3 regions of the Anaerostipes rhamnosivorans genome follow, and region 3 is predicted to be linked to each of the others. Evidence: a T-box and tRNA genes for the amino acid it is inferred to sense, from the RefSeq annotation. Region 3 holds a T-box; the other regions hold tRNA genes.
The links. The T-box of region 3 lies ahead of aspS (aspartate--tRNA ligase). A T-box ahead of a tRNA ligase gene usually reads a tRNA of that ligase, here a tRNA-Asp.
Positions count from the first base shown of each region.

Region 1 (9,545 bases), 1.0 Mb from region 3:
GAGGTAGAGCACTGAATTGTCTAGGGGGCGTCAAAGCTTACCAAAACATATCAAACTCCGAATGCCATACAGATGATGCCAGGGAGTCAGACTGTACGAGATAAGTTGGACAGTCGAAAGGGAAACAGCCCAGACCACCAGCTAAGGTCCCAAAGTACGTGTTAAGTGGAAAAGGATGTGGGATTTCAGAGACAACTAGGACGTTGGCTTAGAAGCAGCCATACATTGAAAGAGTGCGTAATAGCTCACTAGTCGAGAGATCCTGCGCCGAAAATGTCCGGGGCTAAAACACGACACCGAAGCTGTGGAATGTATTGATACATTGGTAGAGGAGCATTGTAAACGGGATGAAGCCATACCGTAAGGAGTGGTGGACTGTTTAGAAGAGAGAATGCCGGAATGAGTAGCGAGAGGAAGGTGAGAATCCTTCCGGCCGAATATCTAAGGTTTCCAGAGTAAAGCTGATCTGCTCTGGGTAAGTCGGGACCTAAGGCGAGGGCGAGAGCCGTAGTCGATGGACAACTGGTTGAAATTCCAGTACCGCATAAAAACAGAACTGTGGGGACACAGAAGGGAAATGGGAGCCAGGAATGGAAAGACTGGCGCAAGCAGAGGAGCCGTATGGGAGGAAAATCCCTCATGCAAGGCAAAGCTGTGACGCGGACCGAACAAAAGTAGGGAAGCCCAGGCCCCCGGCTGTCAAGAAAAGCCACTATTGTTTTTTATGCGCCCGTACCGTAAACCGACACAGGTGGATGAGGAGAGAATCCTAAGGCCGACGGGAGAAGTGTTGTTAAGGAACTCGGCAAAATGACTCCGTAACTTCGGGAGAAGGAGTGCCATCGAAAGATGGCCGCAGAGAATTGGCCCAAGCAACTGTTTAGCAAAAACACAGGTCTATGCAAAACCGCAAGGTGAAGTATATGGGCTGACGCCTGCCCGGTGCTGGAAGGTTAAGGGGAGGGCTTAGCGAGTGATCGCGAAGGTCTGAACTTAAGCCCCAGTAAACGGCGGCCGTAACTATAACGGTCCTAAGGTAGCGAAATTCCTTGTCGGGTAAGTTCCGACCCGCACGAAAGGCGTAATGATTTGGGCACTGTCTCAACAACACACCCGGTGAAATTGAAATACCAGTGAAGATGCTGGTTACCTGCGCCAGGACGGAAAGACCCCATGGAGCTTTACTCCAGCTTGATACTGGGATTCGGTACTGCATGTACAGGATAGGTGGGAGGCTGTGAAGGAAGGACGCCAGTCCTTCTGGAGCCGCTGTTGGGATACCACCCTTGCAGTATTGGATTTCTAACCAACAGCCGTGATCCGGCTGGGGGACAATGTCAGGTGGGGAGTTTGACTGGGGCGGTCGCCTCCGAAAGGGTATCGGAGGCGCTCAAAGGTCTTCTCAGAATGGTCGGAAACCATTCGCAGAGTGCAAAGGCAGAAGAAGGCTTGACTGTGACACCGACGGGTGGAGCAGGTACGAAAGTAGGACTTAGTGATCCGGTGGTATAACGTGGGATTGCCATCGCTCAACGGATAAAAGCTACCCTGGGGATAACAGGCTTATCACTCCCAAGAGTTCACATCGACGGAGTGGTTTGGCACCTCGATGTCGGCTCATCGCATCCTGGAGCTGTAGCAGGTTCCAAGGGTTGGGCTGTTCGCCCATTAAAGCGGTACGCGAGCTGGGTTCAGAACGTCGTGAGACAGTTCGGTCCCTATCCGGCGCAGGCGGAGGAAATTTGATAGGAGCTGTCCTTAGTACGAGAGGACCGGGATGGACGGACCACTGGTGGATCTGTTGTATTACCAAATGCATAGCAGAGTAGCCAAGTCTGGAAGGGATAAACGCTGAAGGCATCTAAGCGTGAAGCCCCCCTAAAGATAAGATTTCCCATAGAGTAATCTAGTAAGACCCCTTGAAGACGACGAGGTAGATAGGGCAGAGGTGGAAGTGCGGCAACGTATGGAGCTGACTGTTACTAATCGGTCGAGGCTTTAACCAAAGAAGGTAAGGAAGATGTTTGATGAAAGGTTCTGTATGTAGTTTTGAAGGTATACCCAAAGGGCATCCCGTATCTTAAGTCCATCGGACGATGTATTATAAGGTATATTGAATATTCGAAAGCCAAAAGGCAGAGAATAGAAGAGAATGATCCTCGATAGCTCAGTAGGTAGAGCGCACGGCTGTTAACCGTGTTGTCGCTGGTTCGAGCCCAGCTCGGGGAGGTCGGAACACTGAGTGAGAGGGAGTCGGAAGGCAGAACTTGAGGTTAGTGAAAGAAAGGCCGTGAAGCGGTCAGAGAAACAAGGCTCCATGGTCAAGTGGTTAAGACACCGCCCTTTCACGGCGGTAACACGGGTTCAAATCCCGTTGGAGTCATTTAAGAATTATATTTCGCCGTTGTGGCTCAATTGGCAGAGCAGCTGATTTGTAATCAGCAGGTTACCGGTTCAAGTCCGGTCAACGGCTTCATACACTTGGACATAAGTGGTGAGAAGATAAGGACCTTTAGCTCAGTTGGTTAGAGCAATCGGCTCATAACCGATCGGTCCGGGGTTCGAGTCCCCGAGGGTCCATTTGTATAGAGTAAAGTTTTGGCCCGGTGGCTCAGCTGGTTAGAGCGCCGCCCTGTCACGGCGGAGGTCGTGGGTTCGAACCCCATCCGGGTCGTTTCTTTTATAGTTTATATAAGAGAGAATTTCATATTGTGGGATCATAGCTCAGCTGGGAGAGCATCTGCCTTACAAGCAGAGGGTCATAGGTTCGAGCCCTATTGGTCCCATTTCGGGAGAATTTCTCCTAGAATGCCGTTGTGGCGGAACTGGCAGACGCACAGGACTTAAAATCCTGCGGGACTTATACTCCCGTACCGGTTCGATTCCGGTCAACGGCATTGAGCACTAAGTATTATACTAGTGTTGGTTAATTTTATATGTGGGCGTAGCTCAGCTGGATAGAGCGTCTGGCTACGGACCAGAAGGTCGGGAGTTCGAATCTTCTCGCCCACGTAAAGTTCCTTATAGATTTAAATCTATAAGGAACTTTTTTTGTTGTTGACTTTAGTCTATTGAGCAGGTAACGAAGTGTCTGCGAAATAAAAAACCACCTGCTATGCAGGTGAGTTGGGGGAAAGCTTAAGCTTCAAGCAAAAACCCTCCTATGATAAGATTTAAAAAGGTTCGCCAACCAAAAAATAAGATCATAGGAGGGATCCAAATGGACAATAACAGTCTATCACATACAACGTGGAATTGTAAATATCATGTAGTTTTTGCACCAAAGTATCGAAGAAAGATAATCTATGGACAGATCAAGAAGGATGTGGCAAACATACTGAGCATGTTATGCAAACGAAAGGAGATCGAGATCATAGAAGCGGAATGCTGCAGGGACCATGTCCATATGCTGAACAAGATACCACCCAAATACAGTGTGTCACAGATCATGGGATACCTGAAAGGAAAAAGTTCGCTGATGATATTTGACCGGCATGCAAATCTGAAATACAAGTATGGGAATCGACATTTCTGGTGTAGAGGATATTACGTAGATACAGCAGGTAAAAATGCAAAAAAAGATAGAGGAATATATAAAGAAACAGCTACAAGAGGACATCGAATACGACCAAATGACCCTGAAAGAATACATCGACCCGTTTACGGGTGAGCCAGTAAAGTAGGGGGAAGAGAGGCCCGTTAACGGGCACCCGGAGAACGAAGTGTGGTTGGCGGACCGGATCAGAGCATCTTTAGATGCAAGACAAGTAACGGTCCCTTATAGGGACAGGACAAACTACCGGCTGAGCCGGTAGTCCTGATTCAGTCAGACTGTTAATGAATCTTGCCTATCCGTTTGGAATCATCTCTGCACTATATACTTTTCTCACAAAAGTAAGTATTCTACGAAAAAAATGACATAAAAAATCCTTTTTTGTATAGTGAAAGGTTTACTTTACAGAATTGTTGTGGTATAATTCATAACTGTGAATGAAATGTAACAATACTGTAATAAACATAAAATTAATATAAAATATTGAAGTAGGAAGGTAACATCTTTATGAAGTCAATAATAAAGAAGACAGCCATTTGCATGCTTGTCTTTTCTATGATATTAACGTCAGGATTAGCGGTACCGAAAAAAGAAGTAAAAGCGGCACAGAGTACATACAGCGGCAGAATCTGGAAATCATGGGTGAAACTCAGAAAGTCTAAATCCAAAAAGTCCAAAGTAATCCGCAAAATCTCCAAGGGAGAATCTGTACAGGTGCATTACACAAGCGGTAAATGGAGAAAGGTTACATACAAAGGCAAGACAGGATTTGTCTTAAAGAAATATGTTTATATTAATACAAATGCTCCCCGGTTAAGCGGAAGCGCAGAAGAAAAAGGGCAGACAGTTGCATCCTTTGCACAGCGTTTTGTGGGTAACCCATATGTATGGGGAGGAACCAACTTAAACAGCGGGGCAGACTGTTCCGGTTTTGTCGGAGGAGTATACCGTTCCTTTGGATATAAACTGCCAAGAACATCTTCCGATCTCAGGAGTGCAGGAAGAAAGGTAGCTTATAAGGACAAACAGCCGGGAGATTTGATCTGCTACAGCGGTCATGTAGCCATGTACATAGGTAACGGCAAGATCGTCCATGCCAGCACAAGAAAAACAGGAATCAAGATTTCTCCAAAAGCTAACTATAGAAAAGTACTTGCTGTAAGGAGAATCGTAACAGAATAGATCATTTAAAATGTGCAAGAGAGATCCTGCACATTTTTTTCATGTCATAGGAAATTCCTACGGAACCTCCTATGACATGAAAAACGCTCCGCGAGGATGCACACAAAATGCGTAAGGAAATCATTTGACTACGTCAAATCGCATTTGGCGCGCAAAGCGGAACAAGTCCCTTATGATTGGGGGATTTAGGGAGTTGAAGCGGACTTGTCCGCTTTGTTCTGTTTAAAATTAGGAGGAGACCATGAAATCATTGTTATTTGTCAACGGATGCATCAGAGAGGAAGAGTCCAGGACTTTAGTGCTGGCAAGGCAGTTCCTTAATTGTCTGGAAGGAAAATATGAAGTGTCAGAGGTGAGCGGCCTGAGCATTCCTTTGGATCTGGGAGCTCTCAAAAAGAGGGATCAGCTGGCGGCTGAATCTAAATGGGAAGATCCTGTTTTTGACCAGGCAAGGAGGTTCAAAGAGGCAGACAGGATTGTTCTGGCAGCCCCGTTCTGGGAAGGGACATTTCCGGCAGCGGTGCACGCTTATCTGGAGCAGGTCTGTGTTACCGGATTTACCTTTGGTTACCGTGAGGACGGAAAAGCAGAAGGATACTGCAGGGCAGACAGGGCTGTATTCTTTTCAACCAGGGGAGGAATTTACTCTGGGGGAGAAAATAAAAAAGATGACCACGCTGAAAACTTCCTTACATCGATCTTCCGGATGTTGGGAATACCAAGGACAGATACGGTGGCTGCAGAAGGGCTTGATATTATAGGGAATGACGTGGATGCTATTATGGAACAGGCTGCTGGACGAGCAAAGATGCTGGCAGTGGACTTCTAGCCAGAGCATATCTGATTCTTTTCCAGAACATGGTCAGATTTACTTGAAAAAGGGCGTAAAATGCGGTTATATAAATATATAAAATTCAAAAGACAAGAAGAGAGGCGGCAGTCATGTTAAACGTAGAACATTTATCTTACCATATAACAGAAAACGGTGCGGATACCCAGATACTTAAGGATGTCAGCTTCTCCGTCAACGATGGGGAGATGCTGGTGATCACCGGCCCCAACGGCGGAGGAAAGTCCACTATAGCCAAGATCCTTATGGGGATCGAGAAAGCCAGTGCCGGGAAGATCTCTCTGGACGGGGAAGACATTACAAAGTATTCCATTGACCAGAGGGCGGATGCAGGGATCGGATTTGCATTTCAGCAGCCACCGAGATTCAAGGGGCTGACAGCTTCCAGGCTGCTTTCCCTTGCAGCAGGTGAGACACTTCCGGATGAGCGCTGCTGTGAATTGCTGAGCAGTGTGGGGCTCTGCGGAATGGAATACAAAGAGAGAGAAGTGGATGCCACATTGTCAGGCGGGGAGATGAAAAGAATCGAGATTGCCACAGTGTTTGCGAAGGACCATAAAATCTGTATTTTTGATGAGCCTGAGGCAGGCATCGATCTTTGGAGCTTTGCTATGCTGATCAAAGAATTTGAAAAGATCCACAAAGAAAACAAAGCGAGCTTGATCCTGATCTCACATCAGGAGAGGATCATCCGGATGGCAGACCGTATTATGATCATACGGGACGGGCAGGTCCAGGAGATCGGAGCAAAGGAAGAGGTGTATCCGCACCTTATGGCGGAAGAGTCTGAAGAGCAGTGTGCCTGCATGCATGAATAGGGAGGAATGGACATGAAATTAGATCAGATAACTGCAGGAGTGCTTGAGGCCATTGACGGTCAGGGATTTGTACAGAAGGGCGCTTATAATTTAAGGCAGAACGGACAGGCCTTGTGCCATGGAGACAGTGAGAATATCAGGATCGTAAGAAAAGAGGACAAGCCGGGGATCGATATATTTATCAGCGGGCAGACAAAGGGAGAGTCCGTGCATATTCCGGTTGTCGTATCTGCCTCTGGGATGACGGATGTGGTGTATAATGATTTTTACATTGAAGATGGCGCAGATGTCCTAATTGTGGCAGGATGCGGCATACACAATGATGGGGATCAGGAGAGCAGGCATGACGGTATCCATGCATTCCATGTAGGAAGCCATGCCAATGTAAAATATGAAGAGAGACATTACGGGGAAGGGGACGGTACCGGAGGAAGAGTCTTAAACCCCGTGACCAAGATTTATGTGGAGGAAGACTCTGTCTTTACCTTAGACACCACACAGATCAAGGGCGTGGATTCTACAGTCCGGGAAACCCATGTGGAGATGGGAGAGGGATCCAAGCTGTATGTACTTGAAAAGCTCATGACCCATGGAAACCAGCAGGCGGTCTCCAATATGGATATACAGTTAAACGGACAGGAGAGCTCTGCACAAATCATTTCAAGGTCTGTTGCCAAGGGCACATCCACACAAGTCTTCCATCCGAAGGCCATCGGAAATGCATTGTGCCACGCCCATGTTCAGTGTGATTCAATTATCATGGATGAGGCAAAGATCAGTTCCATCCCTGAGATCAATGCCAACCATGTGGATGCACAGATCATACATGAGGCGGCCATCGGACGGATCAACAGCGATCAGCTGATCAAGCTGCGCACCTTCGGGATGACAGAGGAAGAGGCGGAAGCAGTGATCATTGAAGACTTTTTGAAGTAAGGGGTTACAGGTAAGGGGGAGTATCAGGATGCTGGAATCAAGGGAGAATTATCTCGAGGCAATTTTGATGTTGAAGCAGGAAATAGGGCAGGTACGTTCTATAGATATTGCCAGAAAGCTAAGTTACAGCAAGGCGAGTGTCAGCCGGGCAGTAGGAATTTTAAAAAATGGCGGTTATATTACCGTGGATGCAAAAGGGTATATCTCTCTTACAGCTGAAGGCTTAGCAAAGGCAGAGGCTATCTATGAGAGACACAGGACATTGACGTCATTTTTTATGGAGATTGCAGGGGTACCGGAACATGTGGCAGAAGAAGATGCCTGCAGATGTGAACATGTGCTGAGTAAACAGACTTTCCAGGGAATCAAGATGTACTTGAATGAAAATGGCGTGTGCTGAAGAAAACGTGTATAATATAGATACAGAAACTTATCAGTGATACAAGGAGGTTTTGACATGGAATTGACAGCAGGAATCAAAGGCAGCCAGGAAATGACCGCGAGGGCGGAACACTCCGCAAACAACGTAGGAGACGGAATGCTGGATGTATTTTCAACACCGTCCATGATCGCACTGATGGAGAAGACGGCATGGGCCAGCATAGAACCGTATTTAGATGATGGGGTTGGGACTGTTGGGACACAGATGAATGTCAAACATCAGGCAGCTACGCCCATCGGCAAAAAGATCCGCTGTGAGAGTGAACTGATACAGGCAGACGGAAGAAGGCTTGTATTTACAGTGAAGGCATATGATGAGGCAGGACAGATCGGAGAGGGGGAGCATGAGCGCTTCATCGTGCAGAAGGAAAAGTTTCAGGAGAAAGCACTTCATAGATAAGGAGGTAGCACTATGGGAAGACTTGAAGGAAAGGTAGCGATCATAACAGGAGGCAACTCCGGAGTAGGAGAACAGGCGGCAAAAAGATTTGCAAAAGAGGGAGCCAAGGTTATTATCACTGCCAGAAGGAAGGAAAAGCTGGAGGCTGTGGAGGCAGATATCAAGGCTGACGGTGGGACAGTGTTGGCACTTCAGGGAGATATATCGGTCCCTGAGGATGGAAAACGGATGGTAGATGCAGCCGTAGAGCATTTCGGTACTTTGGATATCCTTGTGAACAATGCAGGGGTATTGGACGAGGGACTGCTTCCTATCGACAGAGTTGCGGATAGCGAGATCGACAAGATCGTGGACATCAACACAAAAGGAACGATGTATTTTATCCGTGCGGCTCTTGAGGTCATGTTAAAGAATAAGAGCGGATCGATTATTAATGTGGCCAGTATTGCTGGGGTAAACGGAGGCGGTGGAGCTGCTTATGTGGCTTCCAAAGCTGCTGTGCTGGGTATTACCAAGCATACGGCTATGCGGTGCGCAAAGGATGGTATACGGTGCAATGCCCTTTGTCCAGGCATGATCAAGACCCCGATGACAGCGGGGCAGACAATGGAGACCATGGATCCGGATATGATGGGTGCCATGGCGCTGCACTCTGATCTACAGAGACCTGCCTGCTCTGCAGAGGATGTCGCAAATTCGATTCTGTTTCTGGCAAGCGATGAAGCTGCGCCGATCACAGGACAATGCATTGTAATGGATTACGGTGCTAATCTTTAATAAAACAGGCTCAGGGACCTTCCATAAAAGAAGGTCCCTGTTTTTGTTCATTATACGTAAAAGTTATTATGTATCAGGCAGCTCTGAACAATAGCAGATATGGTTTTCCCCTTTCTTTTTTGCAAAGTAGAGTGCCCTGTCGGCATTGGACCACAGCGAATGAAAATCCTTTCCGTGTTCTGGGTAGAAGCCGATGCCCACAGATACATAGATGGGGCTTTGAAGATTGAACTTTTTCTGATAATCAGCCCAATTGTGGAAAAACAGTTCCAACGATTCTGTAAGCCTTTCTTTGTGTATGGAAGAACAGGGAACATAGATGATAAATTCGTCCCCGCCGATCCTTCCGTTGATTTCCTTCGGAAATGTTTTCAAGAGACTCTTGGCAATGGAGATCAGAATCTGGTCTCCGAATGGATGGCCGTACCTGTCGTTGTAGGTTTTGAAATTATCGATATCCATCGTGATCAAAATACCTGAGGGTTTCTTTTCCATCAGCAGGCTGATGTTTTCTTCCATACAGCGTCTGCTCATAAGATCTGTCAGATAATCAAACTGGGAATAATATATATTCTTTTTGTCTTTCTG
Region 1 covers NZ_CP040058.1:3,139,933-3,149,477, reverse strand. The annotation lists rRNA gene AR1Y2_RS15525 (23S ribosomal RNA) at 1-2,006, shown strand, start outside; tRNA gene AR1Y2_RS15520 (tRNA-Asn) at 2,157-2,229, shown strand; tRNA gene AR1Y2_RS15515 (tRNA-Glu) at 2,312-2,383, shown strand; tRNA gene AR1Y2_RS15510 (tRNA-Thr) at 2,401-2,473, shown strand; tRNA gene AR1Y2_RS15505 (tRNA-Ile) at 2,507-2,580, shown strand; tRNA gene AR1Y2_RS15500 (tRNA-Asp) at 2,601-2,674, shown strand; tRNA gene AR1Y2_RS15495 (tRNA-Val) at 2,714-2,786, shown strand; tRNA gene AR1Y2_RS15490 (tRNA-Leu) at 2,811-2,897, shown strand; tRNA gene AR1Y2_RS15485 (tRNA-Arg) at 2,939-3,012, shown strand; partial or broken gene tnpA (IS200/IS605 family transposase) at 3,221-3,683, shown strand; gene AR1Y2_RS15475 (C40 family peptidase) at 4,061-4,735, shown strand; gene AR1Y2_RS15470 (NAD(P)H-dependent oxidoreductase) at 4,977-5,564, shown strand; gene AR1Y2_RS15465 (ABC transporter ATP-binding protein) at 5,678-6,403, shown strand; gene AR1Y2_RS15460 (SufB/SufD family protein) at 6,416-7,339, shown strand; gene AR1Y2_RS15455 (metal-dependent transcriptional regulator) at 7,368-7,739, shown strand; gene AR1Y2_RS15450 (thioesterase family protein) at 7,797-8,180, shown strand; gene AR1Y2_RS15445 (SDR family NAD(P)-dependent oxidoreductase) at 8,193-8,957, shown strand; gene AR1Y2_RS15440 (diguanylate cyclase domain-containing protein) at 9,024-9,545, opposite strand, start outside.
Region 1: it has a tRNA-Asp gene. The T-box ahead of aspS (aspartate--tRNA ligase) is inferred to sense a tRNA for this amino acid. The anticodon was not compared.

Region 2 (9,330 bases), 450 kb from region 3:
TTCATAGCCATGCGCGGGGAACCCGGGGAACTGAAACATCTAAGTACCCGGAGGAAGAGAAAGAAACCTCGATTTCCAAAGTAGCGGCGAGCGAAATGGAAAAAGCCCAAACCAGGATGCGTGCATCCTGGGGTTCGGACTGCAACATGGGATTATGTATGACAGGAGAGCGGCCTGGGAAGGCCGGCCAGAGAGGGTGAAAGCCCCGTATCCGAAGTCAGAAGTACCCTAGCAGAATCCAGAGTACCACGAGACACGAGAAACCTTGTGGGAATGAGCGGGGACCACCCCGTAAGGCTAAATACTCCTTAGTGACCGATAGCGCATAGTACTGTGAAGGAAAGGTGAAAAGGACCCCGGGAGGGGAGTGAAAGAGAACCTGAAACCCTATGTTTACAAGCTGTGGAACCTCCTTTTGAGAGGAACTGCGTACTTTTTGTAGAACGGTCCGGCGAGTTACCCGTACTGGCAAGGTTAAGGACTTAAGGTCTGGAGCCGAAGTGAAAGCGAGCGTTAAGAGCGCGTTTTAAGTCAGTGAGGGTAGACCCGAAACCGGGTGACCTATCCATGTCCAGGTTGAAGCTTCCGTAAGAGGAAGTGGAGGACCGAACCCACATCCGTTGAAAAGGGTGGGGATGAGGTGTGGATAGCGGAGAAATTCCAATCGAACCCGGAGATAGCTGGTTCTCCTCGAAATAGCTTTAGGGCTAGCCTCTGGTAAGAGTCTGGTGGAGGTAGAGCACTGAATTGTCTAGGGGGCGTCAAAGCTTACCAAAACATATCAAACTCCGAATGCCATACAGATGATGCCAGGGAGTCAGACTGTACGAGATAAGTTGGACAGTCGAAAGGGAAACAGCCCAGACCACCAGCTAAGGTCCCAAAGTACGTGTTAAGTGGAAAAGGATGTGGGATTTCAGAGACAACTAGGACGTTGGCTTAGAAGCAGCCATACATTGAAAGAGTGCGTAATAGCTCACTAGTCGAGAGATCCTGCGCCGAAAATGTCCGGGGCTAAAACACGACACCGAAGCTGTGGAATGTATTGATACATTGGTAGAGGAGCATTGTAAACGGGATGAAGCCATACCGTAAGGAGTGGTGGACTGTTTAGAAGAGAGAATGCCGGAATGAGTAGCGAGAGGAAGGTGAGAATCCTTCCGGCCGAATATCTAAGGTTTCCAGAGTAAAGCTGATCTGCTCTGGGTAAGTCGGGACCTAAGGCGAGGGCGAGAGCCGTAGTCGATGGACAACTGGTTGAAATTCCAGTACCGCATAAAAACAGAACTGTGGGGACACAGAAGGGAAATGGGAGCCAGGAATGGAAAGACTGGCGCAAGCAGAGGAGCCGTATGGGAGGAAAATCCCTCATGCAAGGCAAAGCTGTGACGCGGACCGAACAAAAGTAGGGAAGCCCAGGCCCCCGGCTGTCAAGAAAAGCCACTATTGTTTTTTATGCGCCCGTACCGTAAACCGACACAGGTGGATGAGGAGAGAATCCTAAGGCCGACGGGAGAAGTGTTGTTAAGGAACTCGGCAAAATGACTCCGTAACTTCGGGAGAAGGAGTGCCATCGAAAGATGGCCGCAGAGAATTGGCCCAAGCAACTGTTTAGCAAAAACACAGGTCTATGCAAAACCGCAAGGTGAAGTATATGGGCTGACGCCTGCCCGGTGCTGGAAGGTTAAGGGGAGGGCTTAGCGAGTGATCGCGAAGGTCTGAACTTAAGCCCCAGTAAACGGCGGCCGTAACTATAACGGTCCTAAGGTAGCGAAATTCCTTGTCGGGTAAGTTCCGACCCGCACGAAAGGCGTAATGATTTGGGCACTGTCTCAACAACACACCCGGTGAAATTGAAATACCAGTGAAGATGCTGGTTACCTGCGCCAGGACGGAAAGACCCCATGGAGCTTTACTCCAGCTTGATACTGGGATTCGGTACTGCATGTACAGGATAGGTGGGAGGCTGTGAAGGAAGGACGCCAGTCCTTCTGGAGCCGCTGTTGGGATACCACCCTTGCAGTATTGGATTTCTAACCAACAGCCGTGATCCGGCTGGGGGACAATGTCAGGTGGGGAGTTTGACTGGGGCGGTCGCCTCCGAAAGGGTATCGGAGGCGCTCAAAGGTCTTCTCAGAATGGTCGGAAACCATTCGCAGAGTGCAAAGGCAGAAGAAGGCTTGACTGTGACACCGACGGGTGGAGCAGGTACGAAAGTAGGACTTAGTGATCCGGTGGTATAACGTGGGATTGCCATCGCTCAACGGATAAAAGCTACCCTGGGGATAACAGGCTTATCACTCCCAAGAGTTCACATCGACGGAGTGGTTTGGCACCTCGATGTCGGCTCATCGCATCCTGGAGCTGTAGCAGGTTCCAAGGGTTGGGCTGTTCGCCCATTAAAGCGGTACGCGAGCTGGGTTCAGAACGTCGTGAGACAGTTCGGTCCCTATCCGGCGCAGGCGGAGGAAATTTGATAGGAGCTGTCCTTAGTACGAGAGGACCGGGATGGACGGACCACTGGTGGATCTGTTGTATTACCAAATGCATAGCAGAGTAGCCAAGTCTGGAAGGGATAAACGCTGAAGGCATCTAAGCGTGAAGCCCCCCTAAAGATAAGATTTCCCATAGAGTAATCTAGTAAGACCCCTTGAAGACGACGAGGTAGATAGGGCAGAGGTGGAAGTGCGGCAACGTATGGAGCTGACTGTTACTAATCGGTCGAGGCTTTAACCAAAGAAGGTAAGGAAGATGTTTGATGAAAGGTTCTGTATGTAGTTTTGAAGGTATATTTTGTATCTCAACATAAAAAATGAAACATAAGAAATAAAAACTGTATTGGTTCTTACTTCTTAGTTTTTGTTTTTTGTAAAGATTTGGCCCGGTGGCTCAGCCGGTTAGAGCGCCGCCCTGTCACGGCGGAGGTCGTGGGTTCGATTCCCATCCGGGTCGCTTTTCCTTATTATTAAGGATTTATATATAAATTTGGGATCATAGCTCAGCTGGGAGAGCATCTGCCTTACAAGCAGAGGGTCATAGGTTCGAGCCCTATTGGTCCCATTTTTTATCAGCCGTTGTGGCTCAATTGGCAGAGCAGCTGATTTGTAATCAGCAGGTTACCGGTTCAAGTCCGGTCAACGGCTCTCATAGAAGCATATAAAATGCATTTTTATGTTTGAGTTTTATGCTGAAATGGTATAATATATGAGTATGGTGGGATTCCCGAGTGGCCAAAGGGGGCAGACTGTAAATCTGTTGGCAACGCCTTCGAAGGTTCGAATCCTTCTCCCACCATTTTAGCGCGGGGTGGAGCAGTCTGGTAGCTCGTCGGGCTCATAACCCGAAGGTCGTTGGTTCAAATCCGGCCCCCGCAACTTCCAGTTGCATTTAAGTGTGCACATATTAAAATAAATAAGGCTGGTCATTTATGGTCAGAATTATTTATTTTTAATGTTTTATAGGCAGAAATGCCTTGAACAGAGAATTTCTTTATTCTAAGTACACGGACTGATTAAGTTAATACACCTGCCCAGATAGCTCAGTCGGTAGAGCAGAGGACTGAAAATCCTCGTGTCGCTGGTTCGATTCCGGCTCTGGGCATCTTAAAGTTCTGATATGATCAGGACTTTTTTTTGTTCCATAGGAAAGTTCTCTCTATGGAACAAAAAAGCCCTCCGGGCATGATGCACACAAATGCGTGAGGAAAAAGGTCTTGGAATCTCCTCTGTGTCTATGATAGAATAGGATAAAATGAGGCTAAATAAAACATATGAATTATCCTATTTATGATAAATTAAAACAACTGAATAAGGAAGACGTTTATCCATTTCATATGCCAGGACATAAAAGGCAGAAGCAATCTATTATGGAAGGCGATGCCGTCTTTGCGCTGGATACTACAGAAATCACTGGTTTTGATGACCTGCATCATCCGGAAGGCATGATTAAAGAATCAATGGAGTATGTCCGACATATATATGGAAGTAAGGAAAGTTATTTCCTGATCAACAGCAGCACTGCGGGGATTTTGTCGGCTGTAACTGCGGCTTGCAGATACGGGGACAAGATTCTAATCAGCAGGAATTGCCATAAGTCTGTATATCATGCGATATCCCTGCTGGGCCTTCGTCCTGTCTACTTATATCCAGACATTAAACAGGATATTTGCACTGGTATTACATCATATCAGGTTAGGGAGATTCTCAACCGGGAAAATGGGATCAAAGCTGCGGTAATTGTATCTCCCACTTATGAAGGGATCGTTTCAGATATTAGAGGGATTGCCAAAGTGCTCCATGAACGTAACGTTCCGCTGATTGTAGATGAGGCCCACGGGGCCCATTTCATATTCCACAGTAGATTTCCGGAAAGCGCGGTTTCACAGGGGGCGGATGCAGTAATCCAGAGCCTGCACAAGACTTTGCCTTCTTTGACACAGACCGGCCTTTTACACATTTGCGGCAGCCGCATAAGAAAAAGAGAAATAGAACAGGCTTTAACTACATTCCAGAGCAGCAGTCCATCCTATATTTTAATGGCATCGATTGATTACTGCGTCAGGAAATGTGCTGGCAGCCCCCAGCTTTTTGAGGATTATATACAGAATTTGAAAGAGATTCGGACAAGGCTGGACCAAATGAGGCATCTCAAGCTATTGAAAACAGATGATCCTGGAAAACTGGTGATCCAGACCGGAAATACAGATTTGACCGGAAAAAAGTTGTTTGATATTTTAAGGATGCAGTATAAAATGGAGTTGGAGATGTCCGAGATCCCGTACGCAATTGCAATGACCAGCATATGTGACTCAAGGGAGGCATTGGACCGGCTGTGCAGTGCACTGATAGAAATAGACGGCAGCTTGAAGGATACTGAAGAAAATCATGAAACTTTTAATATAATAAATGAGTTGGTTTTGACTCCTTATGAGGCAAAAATCAGGGATAGAAAACGGATACGCTTAGAGCAGGCAGCCGGAGAGATCAGTGCGGAATATGTATTTTTGTATCCTCCGGGTATTCCTGTGATCGTACCGGGAGAGAGGATTTCAGGAGACGCCATAAAGAAAATACTGAAGTACCGGGAACAAAAAATGAATCTGATCGGCCTCGATGAGGAGCATATTTATACAGTGGATGAAAGGGTTTGACATGGGAATATTTATAACAATGGAAGGACCGGACGGTGCCGGGAAGTCTACACAGATTGATTTACTAAGAGGCTACTTATTGGAGAGAGGGTATGATATAATAGTATGCAGGGAACCAGGCGGTACAGTTATCAGCGAAGCGATCCGGGAAGTCATTCTTAATAAGGATTACAAAAACATGGGGCATATGACGGAGCTTCTTTTATATGCGGCGGCCAGGGCCCAGTTGGTGGAAGAAGTGATACAGCCTGCTCTGGAGGAGGGAAAAGTGGTCATCTGTGACCGGTTTATTGAGTCCTCGGCAGTATATCAGGGAATCGCAAGAGGGATGGGAATTGATCTGGTATATGAGATCAACCAGTTTGCAGTGGGCAGCACCATGCCCGATATCACTATTCTTTTGGATATTGATGCTGAGACTGGCATCGGAAGAAAGAAAAAGCAGGCAGAACTGGACCGGATGGAATCAGAGAAGCTGGAATTCCATAAGAAGGTTGTAGAGGGTTACCGGCTTTTGGCCGAGAGAGATAAGAATAGAATGGTTAAGATTGACGGAAGGAATTCCATAGAGGAGATTCACCGTCAGATAAAGGGAGCAGTTAATAATACCTTATTAAGGGATGGAAGAGGATGCGATGAAGAGTTTTGATAACGTGGTTGGGCATAAGAAGATTATTCAACATTTTGAAGAGGCTGTTCAGACCGGGCAGATTTCACATGCATATCTGTTGAATGGTGAAGACGGTTCAGGAAAGATGACTTTGGCGAAGGCCTTTGCCAAAACGTTACTGTGTGAATCCCATGACGGCTGTGGTGAGTGCACGGCCTGCCGCCAGGTGGATACAGGGAATCACCCGGACCTGATTTACATTACACATGAAAAGTATGAGATCCGCGTGGATGAGATCCGAAAGGGAATTAATGAGACGATCGGCATTAAACCGTACAGCAGTGACTATAAGATCTATGTTGTGGATGATGCGGACCGTATGAATGTTGGAGCCCAGAATGCTCTGCTAAAAACGTTGGAGGAACCGCCGGAGTATGCAGTGATCCTGCTTTTGACAAACAACAAGGACCGCCTTTTGGAGACGATTCTGTCACGGTGTGTATGCATGTCACTGGGAACGGTTCCTGAGGATCAGATCCGTGAGTATTTGCAAAAGAATACAGATGCAGATGAGGACATGGTTGATTTCGCAGTGTCGTTTTCATTGGGGAATTTGGGGAAAGCTATCCATGTAGCCACAACAAAAGAGTTTCACGATATGCTCAATGAGGCACTGGGGATGCTTGGTTATATCCATCATGTTGAGCTTCATGAGATGATTTCTTATCTGAAGACATTGACTAAATACAAAGAACAGATTTATGATTTTCTTGACATTATGACAGACTGGTACAGGGATATGCTGATTCTGAAAACTACAGGGTCTGTCAATCACCTGATTTTTAAGGACAAGTACCGCCAGCTGAAGGAACAGGAGATTTATATTACATTTGAAGGCCTGACCCATATCATGGATGAGATACAAAAGGCCAGAGTACGCCTGAACGCGAACGTGAATTTTGAAGTGACCATGGAGATGTTGCTTCTTACGATGAAGGAGAATGGAAAAGTATGGTAGAAGTAGTTGGGGTGCGTTTCCGGACTGCCGGGAAAGTATATTTTTTTGACCCAAAGAAATTCGATATAAAACAGGGTGACCATGTTATTGTGGAGACTGCCCGCGGTGTGGAATACGGCAGGGTTGTCATTGCAAGAAAGAAGGTAGAAAAGGATTCTATCTCCGACGAATTAAAGCCAGTGCTGAGAATTGCCACAAAGGAAGATAGGGAAGCTGCCCTTGAGAATATGAAAAAGGAAAAAGAAGCGTTTTCAATCTGTACCCAGAAGATCCGTGAACATAAACTTGAGATGAAACTGGTAGCTACAGAGTATACGTTTGATAACAATAAGGTGTTGTTTTATTTTACGGCAGATGGAAGAGTTGACTTTAGGGAATTGGTAAAAGACCTTGCATCTATCTTTAGAACAAGGATTGAGCTTCGCCAGATTGGTGTGAGAGATGAAGCCAAGATGCTGGGAGGGATCGGAATCTGCGGTAGAGCACTGTGTTGCAGTTCTTATCTGTCAGAGTTTATTCCGGTTTCTATTAAGATGGCTAAAGAACAGAGCCTATCTCTGAATCCAACAAAGATTTCAGGGGTCTGCGGGCGTCTGATGTGCTGTCTGAAAAACGAGCAGGAGACTTACGAATATTTGAACAAAAAGCTTCCGAACATCGGGGATGTGGTGAAAACTGCGGACGGCCGTACCGGTGAAGTACAGAGAGTCAATATCTTAAGGCAGAACGTGAAGCTGATCGTAGTAGATGACAATGGGGATAAAGAGATCGTTGAGTATAAGCTGGATGACCTGAACTATCACCCAAAAGGCGGAAGAAAAAGACGGGGAAAGGGCAATCAGAAGAATTATGAAAATTGAGCTTCAAGATGGGGAACGTCTGGACGATCTGGGCATCAAGGGTTATCAGATCATTCAAAAAAGAGATGGATTCTGTTTTGGAATGGACGCGGTTCTTTTGTCCTCCTTTGTCAAAGTAAAAAGGGGAGGGAAGGTACTGGATCTGGGTACTGGAACCGGTATTCTTCCTATTCTTCTGGAGGCTAAGACACCGGGCAGACATTTCACAGGGCTGGAGATCCAGAGTGAGATGGCCAGGATGGCAGAGAGAAGTGCTGCAGCAAACGGCCTGGAAGAAAAGATTGAGATCGTAGAAGGCGACATTACCAAGGCTTCTACGATTTTTTCACATGACAGTTTTGATGTGGTCACATCCAATCCGCCTTACATGGTTGACGATCATGGACTCAAGAATCCTAATGGGGCAAAAGCCATAGCCAGACACGAGATCCTGTGCAAGTTTGAGGATGTGTCAAAGGCTGCCAGGGTCCTTTTAAAGCACAGCGGAAGTTTGTTTTTAGTTCACCGGAGCTACCGGCTGGCAGAGATACTTCACTGCCTGAGAGAAGACGGCTTGGAACCAAAGAGGATCCGTTTTGTCTATCCCTATAGGGATAAGGAGTCTAATATTTTTCTTCTGGAGGCAGTGAAAGGCGGAAGATCCAGAATGAAGGTGGAACCGCCTTTGATCATCTATGAAAAACAGGGCCAGTATACAAAAGAAATTTACGAGATCTATGGATGGAAGCCAGGGGAGGTTTAAATGGCAGGAACATTATATCTATGTGCGACACCGATCGGTAACCTGGAAGATATAACATTCCGGGTATTGGAAACTTTAAAAAACGCAGACCTGATTGCCGCAGAAGATACCAGACACAGTATCAAGCTTTTGAATCATTTTGAGATTAAGACTAAAATGACCAGCTATCACGAATATAACCGGGTGGAGAAGGCACGTTACCTTGTGAAACTTTTAAGTGAGGGAAAAGACATCGCGTTGATCACGGATGCAGGGACTCCGGGGATTTCTGATCCGGGGGAGGAATTGGTGAAGCAGTGTCATGAAAATGGGATTCCAGTGACAGCCCTTCCCGGGGCATGCGCTCTGATCAATGCCCTGATCATTTCAGGACAGCCTACCAGACGGTTTTGCTTTGAGGCATTCCTGCCTGCAGATAAAAAGGAACGGGCTATGGTTTTAAGCCAGCTGAAGGATGAAACAAGAACCATAATCCTGTATGAGGCTCCCCACCGTATGATGAAAACTCTGGAGGAGCTGTATGACGCATTGGGCAACAGAAAGATGACAGTCTGTCGGGAACTGACAAAGAAGCATGAGACAGCGTTTGTTTCAAATATAGAAGAAGTGATTGCGTATTATAGTGAGCATCCGGTAAAGGGAGAATGTGTTCTGGTGATCCAGGGGAGGACCTTTCAGGAGATTGTGAAAGAAAGTCAGGAACAGTATCAGGAATTGGACTTGATGGAACACATGGAAACCTATATGAAAAGAGGCTACACGCAGAAAGAGGCTATGAAGCTGGTAGCCAAGGACCGGGGAGTTGGAAAGAGGGACGTGTACCAAGAATTGCTGAAATATAAAGAGCAGTAATTTAAAAAGAGACATATGAACGTTCATATGTCTCCTAAATATCATCTTTCATTTTATTCTGCAACATTTAAACCAGCAAGCTTGGCTAATTCAATGATA
Region 2 covers NZ_CP040058.1:95,078-104,407, forward strand. The annotation lists rRNA gene AR1Y2_RS00470 (23S ribosomal RNA) at 1-2,737, shown strand, start outside; tRNA gene AR1Y2_RS00475 (tRNA-Asp) at 2,879-2,952, shown strand; tRNA gene AR1Y2_RS00480 (tRNA-Val) at 2,988-3,060, shown strand; tRNA gene AR1Y2_RS00485 (tRNA-Thr) at 3,071-3,143, shown strand; tRNA gene AR1Y2_RS00490 (tRNA-Tyr) at 3,213-3,294, shown strand; tRNA gene AR1Y2_RS00495 (tRNA-Met) at 3,301-3,374, shown strand; tRNA gene AR1Y2_RS00500 (tRNA-Phe) at 3,528-3,600, shown strand; gene AR1Y2_RS00505 (aminotransferase class I/II-fold pyridoxal phosphate-dependent enzyme) at 3,770-5,149, shown strand; gene tmk (dTMP kinase) at 5,151-5,798, shown strand; gene holB (DNA polymerase III subunit delta') at 5,785-6,777, shown strand; gene AR1Y2_RS00520 (PSP1 domain-containing protein) at 6,771-7,637, shown strand; gene AR1Y2_RS00525 (tRNA1(Val) (adenine(37)-N6)-methyltransferase) at 7,627-8,379, shown strand; gene rsmI (16S rRNA (cytidine(1402)-2'-O)-methyltransferase) at 8,380-9,231, shown strand; gene AR1Y2_RS00535 (AbrB/MazE/SpoVT family DNA-binding domain-containing protein) at 9,285-9,330, opposite strand, start outside.
Region 2: it has a tRNA-Asp gene. The T-box ahead of aspS (aspartate--tRNA ligase) is inferred to sense a tRNA for this amino acid. The anticodon was not compared.

Region 3 (10,388 bases):
ATGCAGCCGATCCATCTGGCCATCGGCCTGGTGGAAGGACTGATCACGGCGGCAGTGCTGTGCTTCTTATATGAGGCAAGGCCGGAGCTGATCTGGACGGGTACTTCCATCGGGACCGCGGAAAGCAAAAAGAAGCCGAGACTCTCTTTCAGAAAAGTATTGCTAGTGCTGGCAGGCGGTTTTGTGGTTGTGGGAGGAGCCTTATCCTTGGCTGCGTCTGCAAATCCGGACGGGCTTGAGTGGTCCATTGAGAGGATCACAGGCTCTGCGGAACTTGCCTCCTCAGGGGCAGTCCATGCGGCGGCTGAGAGGATCCAGAGTATGACATCCATCCTCCCGGATTACTCCATTCCAAACCAGGGAGCGGCATTGGGCACTTCCGTGTCCGGGATCTTTGGGGGGATCGCAGTGATTCTTCTGTGTGCCAGTCTCTGCTGGCTGCTTCGGCTGTTTGGAAGGAAAGGAAGACATGAGCAAAATCAGTGAGGCCGTCCATGAGCTCCATCATTTGGATGCTATGGCCTCAGGAGACGGATGGATCAACAGGATCCATCCCCTTTGCAAGCTGTTGGTGACGGTCTGGTACATCGCTCTTACCATGTCATTTCAGGTTTATGATCTGACAGGAACCTTGAGTATGGTCCTTTATCCTCTGACCATGATGACGGCGGGGGGAGTTCCGGTCAGGAGAAGCCTTAAAAAGTTAAAGCCGGTGTTGCTGCTGGTCTGTGTCGTGGGAATCGCCAATCCCTTTATTGACCGGAGCGTGTTGTTTCAGCTGGGTGCCGTCCCGGTAACGGGAGGGATGGTATCTATGGCTACCCTGATGATGAAAGGGGTGTTTGCGGTGCTGGCTTCTTATCTGCTGATCTTGACCACATCTATGGAAAGCATCTGTTATGCCTTGCGCCTGATCCACATCCCCAAAATGATGGTGACTATGGTATTGCTCATTTACCGTTACATCATCGTACTGCTCAAAGAAGCAGAACGGATTTCACAGGCATATGCCCTGCGGGCGCCGGACCAGAAGGGGATCCGTTATCATGCATGGGGCCCGCTGCTGGGACAGCTTTTGCTCAGGAGTATTGACCGGGCCCAGACAGTCTATGAGAGTATGACGCTCAGGGGATACGACGGCAGCTTTTATCCAGCAGAGAGAAGGAAAGCGGATACAAAGAGTCTGGCTTTTCTGGCAGGATGGATCTGTCTGACTTTTATGCTCAGGTATATTCCTGTGTTCAGGCTTATCGGAACAGTATTTGGGTAATCTGTGGAGGGATTATGAACAGTGTAGAATTAAAGGGCCTCACTTTTTCTTATGAAAGGAAGGCTGCAGAGAACAGAAACAACGTGTTGACTGATATCAGCTTTTCAGCAGCCGAAGGGGAAACGATCGGTTTGATCGGAGCCAACGGAGCAGGGAAGTCGACCCTTTTGAAACTGCTGGTCGGGCTCCTGGCAGACTACAAGGGAGACATAAAGATTGGCGGGACCAGGGTGGAGAAGAGTTCTCTGGCTCATATCAGGAGAAAGACAGGGTATGTATTCCAGGACTCGGAAAGCCAGCTTTTTATGTCCACCGTATACGAGGACGTGGCGTTTGCGCCGCGCAATTATGGCCTCTCAGAGGAAGAGGTAAAAAAACGGACAATCCGTGCGCTGGAAAATGTCCATATGGAACAGATGAAAGAAAAGCAGATCTACAGGCTGTCCGGAGGGCAGAAGAAGCTGGCCTCCATTGCCACCATCCTGTCCATGGAGCCTGATGTGATCCTGTTAGACGAACCGTCTGTAGCCCTGGACCCGAGAAACAGGAGGAATCTGATCCGGGTCCTCAATGAACTGCCAGGGACAAAGATCATCGCTTCCCATGACCTGGATTTTATTTATGATACATGCAAAAGGGTTATACTGATTTCAGACGGCAGGATTACTGCTGACGGGCCGGCAGAAGAATTATTAAAAGACAAAGTACTTCTGGAACACAACGGACTGGAGCTTCCGCTGTCATTTTCCAGAGCACGGTAAGGAGGAATAAATCATGACCATAGCAGAGGTGAGCAAAAGGTACGATATTTCCGCAGATACGCTGCGGTACTACGAGAGAATCGGGCTGATCCCGCCCGTTCCGAGAAAGCCTAACGGTATCAGGGATTATGATGAGGAATCCTGCCAGTGGGTGGGGCTGATGAAGTGTATGAGGAAAGCAGGAGTCCAGATCGAGGCACTGATCGAGTACGTGGAGCTGTTCCGGCAGGGGGATGAGACCATCAGTGCAAGGAAAGACATTCTCGTGGAACAGAGGAGACGCCTTGTTCAGAAAATGGACGACATGCAGGAAACTCTGGAGCGTTTGAACTATAAGATCGAGAAGTACGAACAGGGAAAGATGACGGTGAAACATCAGCTTCAGGAGAAGAAGAAACAAAAGGAATGACCGATAAAGTGACCGATAAAGAGAATATAGGAGAAGGCTGCCGATATCAAATTCGGCAGCCTGTTTTGATTATGGAAAATATCTACAAATTTTATTGCTGTACCTCTGTTTTCTCACAGATACACAGAAAAGAAAAGTTGTCCGCAGTCCGCTCAACCGGCCTGGCATCCAGTGTGATTCCGATGGTGCTGTTTTCAGGCAGACAGATCTGCAGGGAGGTGCTATAAGCAGTGCGGCAGTCCATGGCATGTAAAAGTTTCTCTTTTACATCCTGTATCTGTGGTTCATCAGAACAGAAAAAAGCTTGCCCGGTGAGAGCTTGTTCCAGCGTCTGGAGAGTATACCCGTATTGCTCAAAGAAGCCTGTAGAAAGCAGCTTGAACTTAATGTCTCCATTTTCTACCCCAAGCAGGGAGACACTCTCAGGGAGATACTCCAGCAGATGTTCCATCTGGCTGCGGAGGCTGACTGATTCGGAGATATCCATGATCACTCCCTGCAAAAACCGTTTTCCCTGATATTTCATGTATTTGCTCTGATCAACGATCCATATGTATCCATGTTTGCTGAGCATCCGGTATTCAAGATTCGTGCTCTCATCTTTTTGTTCAAGCTCTACTACGCCGTTTGAAACGAGAGCACGGTCATCAGGATGTACCATGTTCATAAACTTGTTGTCAAAGCGGTCCTGAATTTCTTCTCGGGTGTAACCGAAAATCTGTAAAAACCGGTTACTCACATAGAGGAATTCAAAACCAGGCGTGTCGGCACACCGATGATAGCCACCCGGCATGTCATTATTTAAAAAAACCAGCTCCTTGTTCTTGCGCATGAGCATACTGTTCCGTTCGGCCAGCTGAAGCTGTACACCCATAGGTTCTGAAATATCCGTACATGCGCTGATAATGGCAAGCCGTCCGTCCTCAGCCTCGATCACTTTGCCTTTGTCCAAGGTCCAGAACCAGGTGCCGTCCTTTTTCGGCATCCGGTAGGTGGTCGTATATTCAAGCCCGGCATAGTATTCCGGACCGATATCCTTGGCAACCTGCTCCCGGTCATCGGGATGGATCGTGTTGATGACCTTGCCATCAATCGCCCTCTCAAGCTCTTCAAAGGAATCGTAATCCAGCAGCCGCACCATCTCGTGGTTGGCAAAGTAAAGAGGAAAACCGTCTTCGCAGTAGCCGCCGATCATACCGCCGGGGGACATCTGGGCAAAAATAGAGGCAGCGGTACGCCGGTTATCTTCTGTGAGTTTCATAAAGGAAGGGTCGTTTTCCGAGATATGGACAACCGCTGAGAGTGCCCGCTGAGACGCAGCCAGCCTCTGTTCTCTGAGCTTCTGCTCCGTTACGTCGCTTACAGAACCATAGTACAGCCTTTGGTCGTCCTGTTCTTTCAGCAGATAAACATGCATATGCAGCCAGATGGTATCCCCATTGTCCTTGAGACGGCGCACGTCGGTTTCTGCCCCGTTTAATATGCTGCAGTCAGCACGGTCAAACAGATCGAAAACGGCTTCATGGTCTGCTTTATAAATACTTTCAATAATGGATTGGCGCTGTTCTTCGAGATCCACAGAGTTGGTCCCTGTGATCTTAAAGTACTGTTCGTTGGCCCGCACCAGCTCCACCTTTTTTCCGTGAACATTGTAGAAGGCAACACCGCCCATGATATTGTTGAGCAGGGTCTCACTGAACACATTCTCATTTAACAGTTCTTTGATGTGCAGGCGTTCCAGCTGGCGGGCTTTGATACCCCGAAGATCCAGATTGTTTTCATCCGCGAGGAGAGGCTCAAACACTTTCATAGGCATAGGATGATAAAAGTAATAACCCTGGCCGTAGGTACATCCCATATCCAGGAGATAATTCATCTGTTCTTTTGTTTCTACACCCTCTGCTATGATCTTAAGTCCCATAAAGCGGGCCATACTGATAATGGCTTCCAGGATGCCGTAGCCTTTTCCCGCACTCTGCTCGTCCATCTCAAGAAACTTCATATCAATTTTCAGCACATCCACATTTACATCCTTGAGCATATTTAAGGAGGAATAACCGCTGCCGAAATCATCCATCAGCACAGTAAATCCAGAGGCACGGAGCTTTACGATGGTGTCATTGATCAGTTCGTATTCTTCCGCGTAGGCGCTCTCTGTGATTTCAATTTCTATGAGGCTTTGATCCAGGCTGTATTTTTGGACCAGATCCTGAAACGTCTTTACAATGTCCAGAGAGTAGATATCAACTCTGGAAACATTGACAGAGATGGGGATGGCTTTGTGTCCCAGGTCGATCCAATGCCTAACGGACCTGCACACCAGATCCCACACATAGAGATCCAGATTAGTGATAAATCCATTGCGTTCCAGCAAAGGGATAAAATCGCCCGGAGGGATCATGCCGCGCTGCGGATGAATCCAACGCACCAGGGATTCCAGGCCGATGATCTTACCGGTGGCCATGTTGCATTTCGGCTGAGCATAAAAAGTGAATTCTTCTTGTTCCAGTGCATGCTGGATCTCAGAAAGAAGAATGTGGTTGTTTTTCATCTTCTGCATCATACGGCTGTCATACCGGCAGGACCGTTGATTGTAATTTCCTTTGACGGAAGACATGGCGATCGCTGCCCGATCATACATGGTCCTGACAGGGGTATGGCAGTCTGAGATGCTGTACAGGCCAAAAGCAGGAAGAAAACCTACATTGCCCTGATAATTTTTTATATATCCCATGATCTGATGCTGAAGGCGGGCAATCGAAGCATGGTCATCGGGAAGAATGATACAGAAATCATCATCTCCCATATAACCTGCGATCCCTCCGTGTTCATTCTGCGCATTTTTAAGATGGCTGCCGATGTCGATTAGGAATTGGTCACCGGCTTTCTGCCCGTACCATTCATTAAAAAGTTTGAAATGCTCTATATCGATGGCCATCAGACAATAGGGCTTGTCACCCGAATGCTTAAGAAATTCACTGGCCTTTTGAAGGAAAATATTTTTTCTGTACAAGCCGGTCAGATAGTCAATGGAATTGGATGGTTTTATTTTACTGTCCTGAGAGACCAAACTGCTTAACTCTTTTTGCTTCTGTTCTTGGATATCCTGGACAAAACAAAAAATAATCTCATCGCCGTTCTCGCTGTGTCTGATTGGGACTGCGGTCTGGGAAACCCAGCAGTAACTGCCGTCAGTTTTTTTCTTTCGGAACTGTCCAAGCAGCAAGGGGGAAGGGGTAGCATCCTCCAGCCGTTCTGCAATGGTATCTAGATTCCAAAAATCCAGAAAAGCAGCGGTGTCCTCAGAGTGGATCATATGGCGGGCTGTATCCTTAAGCAGTTCTGACAGAGACCCATCTTCTGCTAAATTGACATATTTATTAGACCTATGATACAGGGTCTTGTAGGTATTTTTTGTTAGGTTTAGTTCAAAAAGTTCGTCATAAGTAGACAGATCGGTTAGGTTATAAAACAGATTTTTATTCCCCTCATAAATCGATCTGGACAGGAGTACATGGCAGACTCCGGCATCGGGCCAGCTGATCGTACCAGTATTTACTTCCACCCATTGATTCAGCTTTTTGTTATAAAACAGAGTGCTTTCATTGTCCGGTACATTCAGAGGGCAGCCGCAGCAGGGGGAATCTTCCGCACAAAAAGTCTCATAACAGATATCACCGCAGCAGATCTCGGGAAAAATCTGTTGAAGTTCTCTGTTAAAGTGAACAATTCTGTAATTTTGGTCAATAATATAGATACTGGTTTCAGAAGTAAAATTTTTTGGATTCATATACCTGTTCCTGTCAGACAACTTCACTATAATTTTCACTACTATTATAGTATTTTTTAGTGAAACCAGTCAATGAAATGTATGACATTTTCCACATGATTTCCGTTCGGCTCTTAGAATGCCTCACTCCAATCATGTAGAAAATGGACGTAATGTCTGATGGAGAAGGGCTTCTGTCAAAAAGGAGCAACTTTTCGAAAGTTATTCACCACTATTTCCGTCGCGCTTTTGAAATGCGCTCCTCCAATAGTGGTAAATAACTTTCGTGGAGCAGCCCCTTTTGACTCACATCAACCTACATTTTATATGCCTTCTGATTAGTACAATTCAAAAGAACAACAGCCATCTCCAGCAGACATTACGTCCATTTTCACCAGTTCGGAGGCCTTGCATTCGAAGGGACGTTAGTTTTTCTTCTTGAAGTAAAGACTCGTAGGCGGTGCGCACTGCGCAGTGAGGCTGTCTGAGCGCCAGCGAGTTCCGAACGGGCCGCCGGAGAGGCTTTGCTGAAAGTTAGAAAATCTTACGTCCCTGAGACAGCAAGCCGGAGAACTGGTGAAAATGTCATAGAAATAAGCGAAAAGGGTCAGAAATAATTTGACAAAGAGGATGAAGCTGAATTATAATAATCCAAAAAGCGTGAATGAAGAAAAGTAACATAGATTATCGCTTCCAGTGAACGGGAGACAGTGGAAACCCCGCAGAGTGAATTTATGTGAAGAACACTTCGGAGCTGCAATCTGAACGTCCAAAGGATCAGTAGGTGCGCCGCAGGCTGTGCGTTATTCAGCATACCAGAGAGGCTGCTTTGGCGGCAAAACAGGTGGTACCGCGGACTTTACAGTTGTTCGTCCTGAAATGAACTTTTAGGATGGGCAGCTTTTTTTGTTACATTAATAAAAGAATGAATTATGCAAACGATTTGAAGTAAAAGGAGAAAAAAATGTCAGATATGTACCGCAGCAAAACAATGGATCAGATTTCCGAAGGCGATATCGGGTCCCAGTTAAAGATCGCCGGATGGGTGGAAAACATCCGTGACCACGGCGGAGTGTCATTTATTGATTTAAGAGACATGTACGGTGTGATGCAGGTCGTGTTAAGAGACGGGGATCTTCTGAAAGATGTAAGGAAGGAAGAATGCCTTTCAATTGAAGGAGTCATTGAAGAACGTGATGAGGAAACCTACAACCCTAAGATCCCTACAGGAACCATTGAGCTGGAGGCACACAAGATCAACGTGCTGGGAAAAGTATACACAGACCTGCCGTTTGAGGTGTCAAGTTCCAAGGAAATCCGTGAGGATGTCCGCCTAAAATACCGTTATTTAGATCTAAGAAACCGCAAAGTAAAAGATAATATCAAGTTCCGGTCGGAAGTCATCAGCTTTCTGAGAAAAAAGATGGACGATCTTGGATTTATGGAAATCCAGACACCAATTCTCTGTGCATCCTCTCCGGAAGGCGCAAGGGATTATATCGTGCCTTCCAGAAAATATAAGGGCCAGTTTTATGCACTGCCTCAGGCACCGCAGCAGTATAAGCAGCTCCTGATGGTGTCCGGCATTGACAAATACTATCAAGTGGCACCTTGCTTCAGGGATGAGGATGCCCGTGCTGACCGTTCTCCGGGAGAGTTCTACCAGCTGGATTTTGAGATGAGCTTTGCGACCCAGGAAGATGTATTTAAGATTGGTGAGGAAGTTTTAGCTGAGACATTTAAGAAGTTTGCGCCGGAAGGTTCTAGCGTAACAGAGACACCGTTTCCAGTGATCAGCTACGAGCAGGCGATGCTGGAATTCGGTACAGACAAACCGGACCTGAGAAATCCACTGCGAATTGTGGACGTAACAGACTTTTTCCAGAGATGTACCTTCAAACCGTTCCACGACAAGACTGTGAGAGCAATCAAGGTCCATGCAAACCTGTCTAAGGGATTCCATGAAAAGCTTCTGAAGTTTGCCCAGTCTATCGGTATGGCAGGTCTTGGATACCTGGAAGTAAAAGAGGACATGACCTATAAAGGGCCGATCGATAAATTTATCCCGGATGACATGAAGAAAGAGCTGGCTGACACTGCAGCACTTGAGGCCGGAGATGTGATCTTCTTTATCGCAGCCAGTGAAAAGCTCGCATGCCAGTTTGCAGGACAGATCAGGGATGAGCTTGCGGCACGTCTGGATCTCTGCGAAAAAGACGCATACCGCTTCTGTTATATCAACGACTTCCCGATGTACGAGAAGGATGAGGAGACAGGCCAGACTGCCTTCACCCACAATCCATTCTCCATGCCGCAGGGAGGTTTAGAGGCATTGAATGAAAAGGATCCTCTGGATATCCTGGCTTACCAGTATGATATCGTGTGCAACGGAGTGGAACTGTCCTCCGGAGCCGTGAGAAATCATGATCTGGACGTTATGGTCAAAGCATTTGAGATCGCAGGATATAATGAGGAGACACTGAAAGAAAAGTTTGGGGCTCTCTATAATGCGTTCCAGTTCGGGGCACCTCCTCATGCAGGAATGGCACCTGGAATTGACCGGATGCTCATGCTTTTAAGAAATGAAGAAAATATCCGTGAAGTCATCGCCTTCCCGATGAGCGGAACTGCACAGGATCTTATGTGCGGGGCTCCGGGAGAAGTGTCAGAGCTTCAGCTTCGTGAGACACATATTAAAGTCAGAGATTAAGTGTGGTATTTTCCACATGGTTTCCGTTCGGCTTTTAGAATGCCTCACACCAAACATATAAAAAATCTAGAAAGAGTAACGAGTAAAGCCGTACATTCAGAAATGAATGTGCGGCTTTCTGCATATAAATGGTAAATGAATAAGCAATTTACGGGAGGAAGCCTTTTTGGGAACTCTTCTTCAGATCATATTCATCAACCTGGTAGTGTCCTTTGACAATATCGGAGTCATTGCCCTTGCCACCAGGGGGCTTTCAGAACACCGTGCAAAGGCTGCCAGGAATCTGGGAGTCTGGCTTTCAATTTTACTCAAAATGATCTTTACGGGGATCATTGGTTTTTTATTTCGTATTCCATGGCTGCATATCCGGATCATTGGCGGAGCCATGCTGTTATATGTGACTTACACAATGCTTAAAAACAGCCCGGAACCTGGCCAGGCAGAATATAAACAAAATGAAAAGGATAATTTTTGGATGGCCATTGTATCTATTGTGGCAGCCGACGTGAGCATGAGTTTTGACAATGTCCTGGCAATCCTGGGAATCGTCTCAAAAGACGGCACTGCCATGGGGATAAACGACCTGCTGCTGATCTTTGCAGGCCTTGCCCTGTGTGTACCTGTACTCCTCTGGTTCAGCGGAACAATCGCCGGATGGATGGAAGAATTCCCAATTCTCAATGACATCTGTGCGGGATACCTCGTGTACACTGGCGTGCGGATGATGATGGAGGATGAGTTTGTCTCTCTGTTCCTGCAGGAGATCAACTTTTCCATTGCAGGTCCGTGTGCCGCACTGGCCGGAATCCTTGTGGCATGTTTCAAAATATTTTCCGAAGAGAAAGAGTTTACCTATCACTGCGGAAAAATATTGATCGTCTGCATGACTGCTCTGGCCGCCTATGCGGTCATGGATCTGGCCGTTCTCTCTTATCTGAGCACAGACCCCTCACCAAAAGGGATTGAGCTGAGTCTGGAGGCACTGTACGGATTCGTGCCAAAGGGAGTCAATGCAGTCCATCTGACCTCCATGTCATCGGGTATCCTGGAACTGTGTGTCGCTGTCTATGCCGCGGATGTCATGAAAAGATTTGAGCACAGGCCCTTTTTAACAAAGTTCTTCCAGACAGAGCGGACACTGCTGCGTCTGCTTGCCTTTGAGACATTGATCTATGCGGCGGGGCTTACGTTAAATTTCGGTTTGGGAAAACTGAACCCATGGGTGTTTCTAAGCGGCTTTATTTTTGAGCTTTTGCAGCTCAGTGTTTACGCAGCTGTGTTCTGTATGTTCTGTTCCCGCTGCAAAAACAAAGCATTGGGACTGGGACTGAGTTTCTTGTTCCTGTTACTGGAAGCCGTTATCTCCTCGGTTTTGATGCTGGATGAGACCAGTATCCTGGCGGGTATGTTTCCGAATTATTACCTGGAAAACCTGGAGGCCCATATGAATGACCTGATCTTTGTCATGC
Region 3 covers NZ_CP040058.1:546,571-556,958, forward strand. The annotation lists gene AR1Y2_RS02755 (energy-coupling factor ABC transporter permease) at 1-486, shown strand, start outside; gene cbiQ (cobalt ECF transporter T component CbiQ) at 470-1,270, shown strand; gene AR1Y2_RS02765 (energy-coupling factor ABC transporter ATP-binding protein) at 1,285-2,031, shown strand; gene AR1Y2_RS02770 (MerR family transcriptional regulator) at 2,045-2,440, shown strand; gene AR1Y2_RS02775 (EAL domain-containing protein) at 2,532-6,230, opposite strand; T-box leader at 6,862-7,089, shown strand; gene aspS (aspartate--tRNA ligase) at 7,174-8,919, shown strand; gene AR1Y2_RS02785 (YjbE family putative metal transport protein) at 9,086-10,388, shown strand, end outside.